DNA from 2 places in the Kribbella aluminosa genome. Region 2 is predicted to be linked to the other one. Evidence: riboswitches for the same ligand, from Rfam matches in the RefSeq annotation. Region 2 holds a riboswitch; the other holds the start of a gene.
What was found. Region 2 has a riboswitch for ZMP and ZTP ahead of JOF29_RS21190 (glycine hydroxymethyltransferase). Riboswitches for the same ligand answer to the same signal wherever they lie in the genome.
Positions count from the first base shown of each region.

Region 1 (8,123 bases), 2.2 Mb from region 2:
ACGGTGCTCCGCCCGTTCGCGGGCGGAGCGGAACGCGTGCAGGTCGAGGCCACCACGGTGGCGGAGGCCTTCGCCGCACTCGACGCACCGCTCCGTCGGCGCCTCACCGACGAGCAGGGCGCCGTACGTCGGCATGTCAACGTCTACCTGCGGGACGACAACATCCGCGACCTCGCCGGCGTCGAAACCCCACTCACCGAAGGCGACGAACTTCTCGTTCTCCCCAGCGTTGCCGGCGGCTGACCCAGAAAGAAGCTAGTCGCGCCAGGCGCCGGTCCAGTCGTACAGCGGTGCGGTGGTGGCGTACTCACGCAGGTACACGATCCGATCCCCTTCCAGCCGGGCGACGGTCGAGCCGTCGAACGTCGCGGGCTCGCCCTTCCAGGTACAGCTGAACGTCCACTCAGCGACCAGCGTTACTCCGGCCCTCGCCGCGGATGTGATCTCCCACCCGTCCACCGCCCCACCGGCGCCGAACCACGCCTCCATCCACTGCTCTACCCGCGCCTTGCCGCGGTAGACCGGGCCGTAGCACTCGATGACCACGCAGTCATCCGTCAGAGTGTTCAGCACGGCCTGGGGGTCGTGTCCCCGCCAGCCCTCGATGTACGCCCGCAATTGATCCACCGCCGCAGCCTAGGCTGCGGCGGTGGTGGCTGAGGCCGTTCGGAAATAAAAGACTGCAGTTTGCCGCCGTGTTTGATTACCGTCTGGCGGCATGAGCAACGTACTTCTGCTGACCGGTCCGTCCGGCTCGGGCAAGACGACGGTGGCCGGGCTGGTCGCCACCGACGCGGCCAGGCCGACGGTGCAGGTGACGACCGACGAGTTCTTCCGCGCGATCCGGACCGGCTTCGTCCCGCCGTACCTGCCGGAATCGCAGCGGCAGAACGCCGTGGTGGTGGACGCGATCGTCGCAGCGGTCGCGGTGTTCGCCGACGGTGGGTACGACGTCGTGGTGGACGGCATCATCGGACCGTGGTTCCTGCCCGCGTACCGGGCTGCCGCCGCCGAGGGACAGTGGCGGATGTCGTACGTCGTCCTGCGGCCGGATCTCGCGACGACGCTGGAGCGCGGGCTGGCGCGCGGCGGAGTCGAGCTGACCGACGCCGACGCACTCACCGGGCTGCACGCGGCCTTCGCGGACCTCGCCGAACTCGAACGGCACGCGATCGACACCTCCGGGCTCGACGCGGCCGAGACGGCCGCCGAGGTCCGCAAGGCTGTTGCTGAGGGCACCTACCTGCTCAGTGTCTGAAGAGTCGCAGCCCCGTGGCCGACCAGGTGATTCCGAGCGCGGCGCAGGCGGCGGCGATCTCGTCGGAGCGGATCGAGCCGCCGGGCTCGACGATGTGGGTGACGCCGTACCGGTGGGCGACTTCGACGTTGTCGGCGAACGGAAGCGCACCGTCCGAGACCATCGTCACCCCGGTGAGGGGTTCAGCCGACCAGAGCGCCGCCTTCTCGCCGGCCAGGCGCGTGCAGTCGACGCGCGACTGCTGCCCGGCGCCGACGCCGATCGTCATCCCGTCCTTCACGAGCACAACGGTGTTCGACTGCGTGTAGCGCGCGACGATCATCCCGAGCACCGCGTCGTCCGGCAGATCGTGGGGGAGTGGCGCGGCGTCCCGCTCCTGCGTCAGCCGTACGCCGTACACCTCGCGGACCTCGTCGGCCGGCGGCTCGTACGACGGGTCCATCCCGAGCACCAGATACGTCCCGCGCTTCTTCGCCGCCAGGATCTCCAGTACGCCGTCGTCGTACCCGGGCGCGATGATCCCGTCCGACACCACCCGCTTCAGTACCGCGGCCAGCTCCAGGTCCACCGGCCGCGACACCGCCACGAAGTCGCCGTACGACGACTTCGGATCCGCGTCCCGCGCCCGCAGGTACGCCTCCGCCGCCGTCCGGCCGAGCGCGGCACCCGCGGGTGAGACGTGCTTGTACGACGCTGCGGCCGGTACGCCGAACCGCTCCGCGGCCTCCCGGACCAGCTGCCAACCGGTCAGCGCGTCCAGGATGTTGATGTACGACGGCGCACCGGCGAGCACCGTGAACGGCGCGTTGCCGAGCGTGGCCGCCTGATGAGGATTCATGCCGTACCGCAGACGCATCGGGACCTCCGAGTTGCTCGAAGGCGCCCAGGCGGACGACGCCTTTGCTCGGAAGCTCCCTGGTGGTGATCCACCCTCGCCAGTCGCGGTATGGCCAGCTTAGGGCGTGTCTGGCCCTACTTCGTCGCCCGCACCACGAGCAGCCGTGACTTCGCGGCCAGCGGTTCGCCGTGCCAGCCGCCGTCGACGACCACGTCGGAGAAGCCCGCCGCGCGCAGGTCGGCGGTGATCTCCTCGACCGACCGGAAGTACAGGACGTTCCGGTAGACCGCGTCGTGCCCGTCCTCGAACACGTTGTGCGCGTCGAACACCACCCGCCGGTCCGCGATCTCGATCAGCTCGAGCCACTCCTTCAGGTGCCCGGCCACGGTGTCACGTTCGCCGTACGTCGCCTCGCTCGTCCACTGCTCCCACGCCCGTACGGCGGGGTTCCGCGACTCGAACGCGAACACGCCGCCGGGCCGCAGCGCGGCGGCCACCGCGGCGACCGTGTCCGCGTGCTCCGCGACGTGCATCATCGTGTTGCCGCTGCTGACGACGAGATCCACATCGCCCGTCGGCTGTACGACGCGGTGGTCGCCGTCGATCCAGGTGACCGCGTCGGCGCCGGGCTGCCGGCGCGCGTACCCGAGCATCGTGGGGCTGGGGTCGATACCGATCACCTCCCGCCCGGACGCGACGAGCGACCGCGTGAGCAGGCCGGTACCGCAGCCGAAGTCCAGGACCTTCGCAGTGCGCTCGGCCAAGGCGCGGTAGTACTCGTGGTCCTCACCGGCCGGGTTGTCCAGGTCGTAGAGCTGTACCAGTTGTTCGTCGCCGTACGGGTCGCCAGTCACCCTGAAAGACTAGGTGGTGCGAGGGCCCTGCTTGTAAGACGGTCGTCTCAGAAATTGAGACGCTGGGTGGCTGAACTTGACCAGGTCGGCAGGTTTCGGCGAATAATGCCTACATGCGATCGATTCTCCTCGTACTTGTGCGGCGCGCCGACTGACGCGACCACCGAGTCGACGCGCCCCTTTCAGCCAACCCGGCGGAAGGGGTTTTTTGTTGCCTGTACGACTATCCGAGACCCGGAGTCGCCAAGGTGACGGCCACAAGCGAGGATGGATCGGTCGCGAAAAGTACAACCATCGTGACAGGACTGAGGGAAGGCACTCATGAGTGAGCAGCTGACCGGGGCACAGGCTCTGATCCGCGCACTGGAACATGCCGGAGTGGACACCGTCTTCGGCATCCCGGGTGGCGCGATCCTCCCGGCGTACGACCCGATGCTCGACTCGACCCAGATCCGCCACATCCTGGTACGTCACGAGCAGGGCGCCGGTCACGCCGCCCAGGGGTACGCCGCGGCGTCCGGCAAGGTCGGCGTCTGCATGGCGACCTCCGGACCGGGCGCGACCAACCTGGTGACGCCGATCGCCGACGCCTACATGGACTCGGTGCCGCTGGTGGCGATCACCGGTCAGGTGGCGGGCGCCGCGATCGGTACGGACGCCTTCCAGGAGGCGGACATCCGCGGCATCACGATGCCGATCACCAAGCACAACTTCCTGGTGACCGACCCGAACGACATCGCGACCACGATCGCCGAGGCGTTCCACATCGCCTCCACCGGCCGGCCCGGTCCGGTGCTGGTGGACGTCACGAAGGACGCGATGCAGAAAACCGGCGTCGACTTCCAGTGGCCGACCGAGCTCGCGCTGCCCGGCTACCGGCCGGTGACCCGCCCGCACCCGAAGCAGGTGCGTGAGGCGGCCCGCCTGATCGTCGCCGCCGAGAAGCCGGTGCTGTACGTCGGCGGCGGTGTCATCCGCGCGCAGGCCAGCGCCGAGCTGAAGGAACTGGCCGAGCTGCTCGGCATTCCGGTCGTCACCACGCTGATGGCCCGCGGCGCGCTGCCCGACACCCACGCGCTGCACTTCGGGATGCCCGGCATGCACGGCTCGGTGTCCGCGGTCGGCGCCCTGCAGCGGTCCGACCTGCTGATCACGCTCGGCGCCCGCTTCGACGACCGGGTGACCGGCAAGCTGGACTCGTTCGCCCCGGACGCGAAGGTCATCCACGCCGACATCGACCCGGCCGAGATCGGCAAGAACCGGGCCGCCGACGTCCCGATCGTGGGCGACTGCAAGGAGGTCATCACCGACCTGCTCGCCGCGCTCCGGACCGAGATCGCGACCGCCGGCCGGACCCCGTCGTACGACGCCTGGCGCCACCAGCTGGAGGACGTCCGCTCCCGCTACCCGGTCGGGTACGACGAGCCGGAGGACGGCACGCTGTCGCCGCAGCACGTGATCCAGCGGATCGGCCAGATCGCCGGCCCGGACACGATCTACACCGCGGGCGTCGGTCAGCACCAGATGTGGTCCGCGCACTTCCTGCCGTTCGAGAAGCCCGGCCACTGGCTGAACTCCGGCGGCCTCGGCACCATGGGGTACGCCGTACCGGCCGCGATGGGCGCGAAGGTCGCCCGCCCGGACAAGACCGTCTGGGCGATCGACGGCGACGGCTGCTTCCAGATGACCAATCAGGAGCTGGTCACCTGCGCGCTGGAGGGCATCCCGATCAAGGTCGCCGTGATCAACAACCAGTCGCTGGGCATGGTCCGGCAGTGGCAGACGCTGTTCTACGACAAGCGCTACTCGAACACCGACCTGCACTCGACCCGGATCCCGGACTTCGCCAAGCTGGCCGAGGCGATGGGCGGCGTCGGGCTGCGCTGCTCGGACAAGGACTCGCTGGACGCCACCATCGAGAAGGCGATGGCGGTCACCGACGCACCGGTCGTCGTCGACTTCGTCGTGCACCGGGACGCGATGGTGTGGCCGATGGTCGCCGCCGGCGTCAGCAACGACGAGATCCAGATCGCCCGCGACATGGCGCCGACATGGGATGGGGAGGAGCTGTAGATGTCCAAACACACGCTGAGCATCCTGGTCGAGAACAAGCACAGTGTGCTGGCCCGGGTGGCCGCGCTGATCTCCCGCCGCGGGTTCAACATCGACTCGCTCGCGGTCGGTCCGACCGAGCACCCCGAGGTGTCCCGGATGACGATCGCGGTGACCGTCGACGAACAGCCTCTCGAGCAGATCACCAAGCAGCTGAACAAGCTGGTGAACGTGATCAAGATCGTCGAGCTCGAGCCCACGCAGACGGTTCAGCGGGAACTGCTGCTGGTCAAGGTCAAGGCGGACACGCTGACCCGCGGACAGGTGCTGGAGACCGTCCAGCTGTTCCGTGCGAAGGTGGTGGACGTGGCACCGGACGCGATCACGATCGAGGCGACCGGTAATCCCGAGAAGCTCGAAGCCATGCTCCGGGTGCTGGAACCCTTCGGCGTCCGCGAGCTGGTGCAGTCCGGCATGGTGGCGATCGGCCGTGGCAGTCGCTCGATCTCCGACCGCACGCTGCGGCCGGTCCCGGTGCCGCCGCCGCACGTCCAGTCCGGACCACCGAACCTCCAGGCGCGACCCGCCGAACGTCCGCACCCGGTACCGGCGCCGCCGCCGGGCCGTAGCGCCGCCGCCGTACCGAATCAACACTAAGGAGAAGTGCCCGAAGTGGCTGCTGAAATGTTCTACGACGACAACGCCGACCTGTCGGTGATCCAGGGCCGGCACGTGGCCGTGCTCGGCTACGGCTCCCAGGGCCACGCCCACGCGCTCTCGCTGCGCGACTCCGGCGTCGACGTCCGGGTCGGGCTGCCGGAAGGTTCCAAGAGCCGGGCCAAGGCCGAGGCCCAGGGCCTGCGGGTCGTCACCCCGGCCGAGGCCTGCGAGGAGGCCGACGTGATCGTCGTCCTCGCTCCGGACCCGGCGCAGCGCAAGCTCTACAAGGAGGCCATCGAGCCGAACCTGGTCGACGGCGACGCGCTGGTCTTCGGGCACGGCTTCAACATCCGGTTCGGCTACATCAAGCCACCAGCCGGTGTGGATGTCTTCATGGTCGCCCCGAAGGGCCCGGGTCACCTGGTCCGTCGTGAGTACACCGAGGGTCGCGGCGTACCGGTGCTGGTGGCCGTCGAGCAGGACGCCACCGGCAAGGCGTGGGACCTGGCGCTCTCGTACGCGAAGGGCATCGGCGGTCTGCGGGCCGGCGGTATCAAGACCACCTTCACCGAGGAGACCGAGACCGACCTGTTCGGTGAGCAGGCCGTCCTCTGCGGTGGCGTCTCCGCGCTGATCACGGCCGGGTACGAGACCCTGACCGAGGCCGGCTACCAGCCCGAGGTCGCGTACTTCGAGTGCCTGCACGAGCTCAAGCTGATCGTCGACCTGATCTACGAAGGCGGCATCGCCAAGCAGCGCTGGTCGGTCTCCGACACCGCCGAGTACGGCGACTACGTGTCCGGCCCGCGGATCATCGACGCGTCGGTGAAGGCCCGGATGAAGGAGGTCCTCGGCGACATCACCGACGGCACCTTCGCGGCCCGCTTCATCGCCGACCAGGACGCCGGCGCGCCGGAGTTCGCCGAGTTCCGCAAGAAGAGCCAGGAGCACCCGATCGAGGCCGTCGGCAAGGAACTGCGCGGGCTGATGGCCTGGGTCAAGTCCCACGACGACGACTACGTCGAGGGCTCTGCCGCCCGCTGACAGCACCCGTGAAGGGCCCGGACCATCCAGGTGGATGGCCCGGGCCTTCTCGTTTGCGACAATGTGTGACGGTTCCGGTCCGGTCCGGTGAGATGGGGGAGGTGAGCGGGTGGCGAACGACGCTGTGCCGCGCCCGCCCCGGCGGGTCCCGGCCGATGCCGGGTCGCTCACCCAGCTCGAGGCGCCCAGCACGCCGCGCGGACCCGAGCCGCCGCCGCGCGGACCGTGGATCTTCGGTCGCTTCCTGGCCGGCCTGGTCGTTCTGCTGGTGATCGTCGCGGGCGGCGCGGGGACGGGCTGGTACCTGCGGCAGCGCAGCGTGCGGATCGACACCCTCGCCGTCCTGAAGTCCGCCGGACCCGCGGTGGTCCGGGTACTGGCGACGACCTGCGCGGGCACCGGCGAGGCTTCCGGCGTACTGATCGACAAGGGCCGGGTGCTGACCGCGGCGTCGGCGGTTGACCAGGCGATGTCGATCGTGGTCGTGGCGCCGGACGGGCGGATCCGGCGGGCCAACCTGCTCGGGACCAGCGCCGACGGGGTCGCCGTACTGCAGTCGATCGGTTTCGACGACGCGCCGCTGCAGTTGCCGGCGGTGGGCCCGGAGCGGAAGGCCGAGCGCGCACTGATCGGTTACACCGCGGCCGGCAAGCAGGTGGTCAACCCGATCGGTTCCGAGGCCGATCCCGCGGCGTTGAGCGAGTTCATGAACCCGGCCAAGCTCGGCGGCGCGGTCGTGGACAGGTCCGGCGAGCTCGTCGGCGTGGTCACCGGCGCGACGGTCCAGGCCGCCACGGTCGTCCCGCTCACCAAACTCCGCGAGTACGTCGCTCCCGCACCGTCCGGCATCACCGTCGCGGCGGCCGGTACCTGCCCGGACTCGCACGGTCCGCAGGGCGCGATCGCGCCGGCGCTGCAGGTCGCGGGAACACCGCTGGGCCTGGAGGTCCAGGGGCTGCTCGGCAACTACCTGACCCTGCAGAACCGGCACCTCTTCGACCAGGTGCAGGCGCTGTACTCCCCGCAGCTGGCCAAGTCCCTGACTCCGGCGCGGGATCGCCAGAGTCGCGGTACGGCGTACTTCTTCAACCCGAGGATCACCGCCCTGGCTCCGGACGGCTCTTATGCGCGGATGTCGTACGACGTGCTGTTCTCGCCGACCGCTACCGGCGCGAGCGGCGGGACCTGCAACCGGCTGGACAACAGGTTCGAGCTGATCCGTTCGGGCGGCAAGCTGCTGATCAACCAGGCCGTCAAGGCGTCGGAACCGGTCGCCTGCGAGACCAACTGACCGCCATCCGGGTCCCCGAGCACGTCGATTCGTGGACGCGGTACCATCGAGGCAGCGGGCACAGCGCGGTGCTCTGTTCATCATGAGCCCCTACCGCTTCTGCAGGAGATTTCTCCATGCCTTCTC
Region 1 covers NZ_JAGINT010000001.1:2,236,747-2,244,869, forward strand. The annotation lists gene JOF29_RS10855 (MoaD/ThiS family protein) at 1-243, shown strand, start outside; gene JOF29_RS10860 (nuclear transport factor 2 family protein) at 256-627, opposite strand; gene JOF29_RS10865 (phosphotransferase-like protein) at 719-1,258, shown strand; gene JOF29_RS10870 (5-aminoimidazole-4-carboxamide ribonucleotide transformylase) at 1,248-2,114, opposite strand; ZMP/ZTP riboswitch at 2,133-2,211, opposite strand; gene JOF29_RS10875 (class I SAM-dependent methyltransferase) at 2,231-2,950, opposite strand; gene JOF29_RS10880 (acetolactate synthase large subunit) at 3,272-5,023, shown strand; gene ilvN (acetolactate synthase small subunit) at 5,024-5,659, shown strand; gene ilvC (ketol-acid reductoisomerase) at 5,687-6,706, shown strand; gene JOF29_RS10895 (trypsin-like peptidase domain-containing protein) at 6,816-7,997, shown strand; gene serA (phosphoglycerate dehydrogenase) at 8,114-8,123, shown strand, end outside.
Region 1: it holds a riboswitch for ZMP and ZTP, as region 2 does, so the genes downstream of both, JOF29_RS10870 (5-aminoimidazole-4-carboxamide ribonucleotide transformylase) here and JOF29_RS21190 (glycine hydroxymethyltransferase) in region 2, are expected to answer to the same signal.

Region 2 (6,249 bases):
ACCCATGACCGGTACGGGAACCGGATCGACGAGGTCGAGTTCCATCCGTCGTGGCACTGGCTGATGGAGCAGGCCGTCGGGTTCGGGCTGCAGGCCGCGCCGTGGACCAGCGACCGACCGTCGCCGCACCTCACCCGGGCGGCCGGCTTCTACGTCTGGTCGCAGGTCGAGCCCGGCCACGGTTGCCCGATCTCGATGACGTACGCCGCGGTTCCGGCGCTCAAGGCGGACGAGCGGCTCGCGAAGGAGTGGATCCCGCAGCTCGCGTCGACGCAGTACGACGTACGCCGGTTGCCGGTCGCGGCGAAGAACGGTGCCCTCGCCGGGATGGGGATGACCGAGAAGCAGGGCGGGTCGGACGTCCGGGCGAACCTGACGACCGCGACCCCCGTCGGGGATGACGGTGAGTACCAGCTCAACGGGCACAAGTGGTTCTGCTCGGCGCCGCAGGCGGACGTGTTCCTGGTACTGGCGCAGGCCCCGGACGGTTTGAGCTGCTTCGTCGTACCGCGAGTGCTTGCCGACGGCAACCGGAACCCGTTCGCGCTGCAGCGGCTGAAGGACAAGCTCGGGAACCGCTCGAACGCGTCCAGCGAGGTCGAGTTCCACGGGACGATCGGGTACCGGCTCGGGGACGAGGGCGCCGGCGTACGGACGATCATCGAGATGGTCGCGGCGACCCGGTTGGACTGCGTCCTCGGCTCCGCGGCACTCCAACGGCGGGCGCTGGTCGAGGCGATCTGGCACACCCGGCACCGCTCGGCGTTCGGCGGTCTGCTCGCCGACAAGCCCGCGATGCAGAACGTGCTCGCCGACCTCGCCCTCGAAAGCGAGGCGGCGACCGCGCTGGGGATGCGACTGGCCGCCGCGGTGGATTCCTCGGACCCGAAGGAGGCAGCCTTCCGCCGGATCGGGCTGCCGCTCGCGAAGTTCTGGGTGTGTAAGCGGACGCCGTTCATGGTCGCGGAGGCGCTCGAGTGCCTCGGCGGCAACGGGTACGTCGAGGAGTCCGGGCTGCCACTGCTCTACCGGGAGTCGCCGCTGAACTCGATCTGGGAAGGGTCCGGCAACGTCAACGCGCTCGACGTACTGCGCGCGCTGAGGCGGCCCGAGTCGCTCGAGGCCTGGCTGCTCGAGGTTGGCGCGGTCCAAGGGGCCGACGATCGGCTCGACGCCGCCGTGCACGACGTACTGCAAGCGCTTGCTGATGTCGCTGACGCCGAAGCCGGAGCACGTCGACTGGCCGCGCGGATGGCGTTGTGCCTGCAGGCGTCACTGCTGATCCGGCACTCGACACCGGCAGTCGCGGACGCCTTCGTCGCGTCCCGGCTGGCGAACGACTGGGGCGGTGTGTTCGGGACCCTTCCACAGAAGACACAGTCGCGGACGACACCGTTCCAGGAGATCGTCGAACGCACGATAGGGTGAGCGGGTCGCGACTGGCGCGCTGAGGTGGAGAACCACCGGGGAGCGAAAACCGTCGGCACCGTGCGCCTGGGTGCCTTCGACCCACTGCAACCGCAGGAGAGACAACGATGCCTGAATCCTCCGACACCGCCGCACCCTTCGACGCCGCCGCCGCGTCGGCCGCGTACAACAACGCGCTGCAGGTGATCGCCGCGGTCGAGCCGACCATCGCCGGCGCGATCCGGTCCGAGCTGGCCGACCAGCGGTCCTCGCTGAAGCTGATCGCCAGCGAGAACTACGCCTCCCCCGCCACGCTGCTCACGATGGGCAACTGGCTGTCGGACAAGTACGCCGAGGGCACCGTCGGGCACCGCTTCTACGCCGGCTGCCAGAACGTCGACACCGTCGAGCGGACCGCCGCCGACCACGCGGAGGCCCTGTTCGGCGCCCCGCACGCGTACGTCCAGCCGCACTCCGGCATCGACGCGAACCTGGTCGCGTTCTGGGCGATCCTGGCCCAGCGGATCGAGTCCCCGGCGCTGGCCGAGGCGGGCGCGAAGCACGTCAACGACCTGTCCGACGAGGACTGGACCAAGCTCCGCAAGGCGCTCGGCGACCAGAAGATGCTCGGCATGTCGCTGGACGCCGGCGGCCACCTGACGCACGGTTTCCGGCCGAACATCTCCGGCAAGATGTTCAACCAGCACTCCTACGGGACGAACCCGGAGACCGGCCTGCTCGACTACGACGAGGTCGCCCGGGCCGCGCGCGAGTTCAAGCCGCTGATCCTGATCGCCGGCTACTCGGCGTATCCGCGCAAGGTGGACTTCGCCAAGATGCGCGAGATCGCCGACGAGGTCGGCGCGACGCTGATGGTCGACATGGCGCACTTCGCCGGCCTGGTCGCGGGCAAGGTGTTCACCGGCGACTTCGACCCGGTGCCGCACGCGCACGTCACCACCACGACCACGCACAAGTCGCTGCGCGGCCCGCGCGGCGGCATGGTGCTCTGCCAGCCGGAGTACGCCGAGTCCGTCGACCGCGGCTGCCCGATGGTGCTCGGCGGTCCGCTCAGCCAGACGATGGCCGCGAAGGCGGTCGCGCTCGCCGAGGCGCGGCAGCCGTCGTTCCAGCAGTACGCGCAGGCCGTCGCGGACAACGCCGTCACGCTCGCCGAGGGCCTGATGAAGCGCGGCGTCAAGCTCGTCACGGACGGAACCGAGAACCACCTCGCCCTGCTCGACGTGTCGGCGTACGGCATCACCGGCCGGCAGGCCGAGTCGGCGCTGCTCGACGCGGGCATCGTCACCAACCGGAACGCCGTACCGCGGGACCCGAACGGCGCCTGGTACACCTCCGGTGTCCGGATCGGTACGCCGGCCCTCACCACCCGCGGGTTCGGCGCCGACGAGTTCGACCGGGTCGCGGAGCTGATCGTCGACGTACTGTCCGCGACGACGCCGACGACCACCTCCGCCGGCGCTCCGTCCAAGGCGAAGTACGTGCTGGCCGACGGCGTCGCCGACAAGACCCGCGCCGCCGCCGCCGAGATCCTCGACAAGCACCCGCTGTACCCGGGCCTCGAGCTCACCTGACCCATCGACAGCGCCCGCTCCCCTCGGAGCGGGCGCTGTTGCTTGTCGTCAGGCGTCCTGCTGGACGCCCGTCAGCGCATCCGGGGAGGCCTTCGCGGCCCGCTTCGGCATCAGCGTCGCGGCGAGGATCGCGCCGGCGACGGCGATGCCGCCGGAAACCCACATCGTGGTGTTGAGGCTGGTGAGGAACGCCTCCCGCACACTGCTCGCCAGCTCCGCCGATCCCGTCTTCGCCGCCACCGCGAGACCACCTGCAAGACTCCGCTGCGCCGCGTCCGCCACCTGCGTAGGCAGACCGGTCGTGTCCACGTTGTGCCGGTACACCGAGTTCAGCACGGTCCCGAGTACGGCGACACCGACCGTCCCGCCGACCTGACGGAACGCCTGCAGCAGCCCCGATCCGGTGCCGGCCCGCTCCGGGTCGAGCACACCGAGCGCCGCGTTCATTGCCTGCGGCATCGAGCACCCGAGCCCGAAGCCGACCACCACGAACCAGATCGCCGTGTACCCGTACCCGGTGCCGCGGCCGGTGAACGCGCCGAGCACGAATCCGCCAGCCATCACCACGAACCCGGTCATCACGACCAGCCGGGTGCCGATCCGCGACTCCACCGGCGCGGCCAGCTTCGCGCCGGCCGTCATCCCGCCGATGAACGGCAGCAGCTTCAGCCCGGTGTGCAACGCGTCGGAGCCGTTGATGCCCTGGAAGTACTGCGGCATCGTGAACAGCAGCCCGAAGATCGCGAACACCGAGACGGTCAGCAGTACGGCGCCGCCGGTGAACACCCGCTCGCGGAACAGCCTCAGCTCGATCAGCGGCTCCGGGTTCCGGCGCTGCCAGAGCAAGAATCCGCCGATCAGTACGACGGCCAGCCCGAGGAACACGATCGTGACCGCGTCGGCCCAGGACGTCTCGCCCGCCTTCGTCACGCCGTACACCAGGGTCGCGAGTCCCGCGCTGGACAGCACGATGCCGAGCCAGTCGATCGCGGGACGCCGCGAGCTCCGGGTCTCCGGCACCAGCAGCGTGACGGCGAGCGCGGCGAGGAACGCGATCGGGACATTCATCAGGAAGATCCACTGCCACCCGGCGTGGTCGAGCAGCAGGCCGCCGACGATCGGGCCGAGCGGCATGCCGATGCTGTTGGCAACGACGAAGAAGCCGATCGCCTTCTTCCGCTCCTCCTCGGTGCGGAACAGGACGGTGATCAGCGAGAGCGCGACCGGGACGATCATCGCGGCACCGATCCCGAGGAACGCCCGGGCGGCGATCAGCTGACCGGCCGAGTCCGAGAGCGCACAGGCCAGCGAGGCGAGCCCGAACAGGGCGAGCGCGATCGCGATGATCCTGCTCCGCCCGTAGCGGTCGCCGAGCAGACCGGCCGGCAGCAGCAGCGCGGCGAGCACCAGATTGTAGCTGTTCGCCATCCACTGCAGCTGGCCGGTGGACGCGTCGAGGTCCTTGGCGAGGGTCGGCAACGCGACGTTGAGCACGGTGGTGTCCAGGCCGAGCACGAGGACGGCGAGACACAGCGCGACGAGTACGCCGAAGCGGCGGGTGCCGGTCAGCGCCGGTGCTGCGGTGGTGGCGTCGGGAGTCATGAAATTCAAGTTATCAGAAGTTTGTGATACTTGCGATAAATCCGATTACTGTACGCTTCAACAGTGGCGGAGGAACCGGGCCGGGAGGCAGTCAGCCAGTTCGTCGAGCGATTCGCGGGCGTGCTGGCGAACAGCGGCGTACCGACGATGTCGGCTCGGGTGATGGGCGCGATGCTGGTCAGCCCGGACGGGGCGATGACCGCGGCCGAGCTCGCCGAGGCGTTGAAGATCAGCCAGCCGGCCGTGTCCGGCGCGGTCCGGCAGCTGCTGCAGGTCTCGTTCATCTCCCGCGAGCGGCTGCCCGGGTCCCGCAAGGACCACTACCGGATCCGGGAGGACGTCTTCGCCGCCATCCTGGAACGCCGCAACCTCGCGCTCAGCGAATGGGAGTCCACCAGCCGCGCCGGCGCCGGCCTGTTTCCGGCCGGCTCCCCCGTCGCCCGCCGCCTCAGCGAGGCCGCCGACTTCTTCGCCTTCATCCACGCCGACATGGACCAGATGATCAAGAACTGGCGCGCGGAGCGGCATCAGTGAATCGCCGCGAGGCCGGTCGTCTGGTCGGTACGGCGTGGCTCGACAGCGACTACCGCGTCGCCTGGGAGACGCGGATCATGCGACGGCGGGTTCCGCTGTACCGCGCCGGGATCGCCGCGCTGCGTGGGCTGAACGCCGTCACGGGCGGCAGGCCCTCGCTGCAGAGAACCCGCTGGGAACGGGTCGGCCCGCACGGCGGGACGTTCGTGATGGACAAGCTCGAGACGATGACCGGGCGGACCGATCATCCGGTGACCTCGCGGGCCGAGCTGCGGGCGCGTACGTCGTTCGCGTCCCGGCTGGCGCGGGCGATCTCGGCGGACGAGTGGCCGCAGATGATGGCGGAGTACGACCGGCGCCGGCGTGGTGAGCGTCCGCAGTACCACTATGTCGGCCATCGGCCGCTGAACACCGCCTCGCACGCGCTGATGGACGAGGCGTGGGTCCGCGGCGAGCTGCCGACGGACGAGTTCCGGGCCTGGAACGTGCTGAAGCACGAGGACGACGGTGCCTTCTACAGCGAGTTCTTCACCCACGGAAATGCGCGCGGCTACCCCGGCGGCGAGACGAACCCCGGCTTCCGGCTCGGGCGGATCAGCTTCGACGTCAGCTGGCGGGACAAGGCCACGCTCGCCCTCGAACACCAGGTGCTCCGTCGCAGCCGGGCGCTGCGAGCAAAGGAACTCCTCAAGTTCCTCCGCACCGAACTCCACGAAGCGATCCACCCACCAGCACCGATCCACATGGCGTCGGCCTCACACCATCAGGACGCATACACGCCCGAGGTCGTCGCTGCCGTCGCAGAATTCGCCAAGCCCAACGACCTACGCTCACCGACCGCCCGCGGCGAAACCGTGCCGAACCGGACGCAGGCATTGTCTGTCGAGGTCGCGAACGCAATGGCCCACGCCCTTCCACCTCCACACACCTCCGCCGCACCCGCTATCCCTCCGCGGCCGCGCCCGGGCCGACGACCCGGCCTACCACGCCAGCCCGAACGCTGAACTGGTGACTGCCATTGACCTCGAACTGCGCGACGAGCTGCTTCGGATGGCCTCCGCGGACCAGGATGCACGGCAGCGTCTGGACGGACATCCACGACTGGTGCACG
Region 2 covers NZ_JAGINT010000001.1:4,404,061-4,410,309, forward strand. The annotation lists gene JOF29_RS21185 (acyl-CoA dehydrogenase family protein) at 1-1,428, shown strand, start outside; ZMP/ZTP riboswitch at 1,428-1,507, shown strand; gene JOF29_RS21190 (glycine hydroxymethyltransferase) at 1,536-3,002, shown strand; gene JOF29_RS21195 (DHA2 family efflux MFS transporter permease subunit) at 3,051-4,604, opposite strand; gene JOF29_RS21200 (GbsR/MarR family transcriptional regulator) at 4,668-5,138, shown strand; gene JOF29_RS21205 (hypothetical protein) at 5,135-6,142, shown strand; gene JOF29_RS21210 (hypothetical protein) at 6,147-6,249, shown strand, end outside.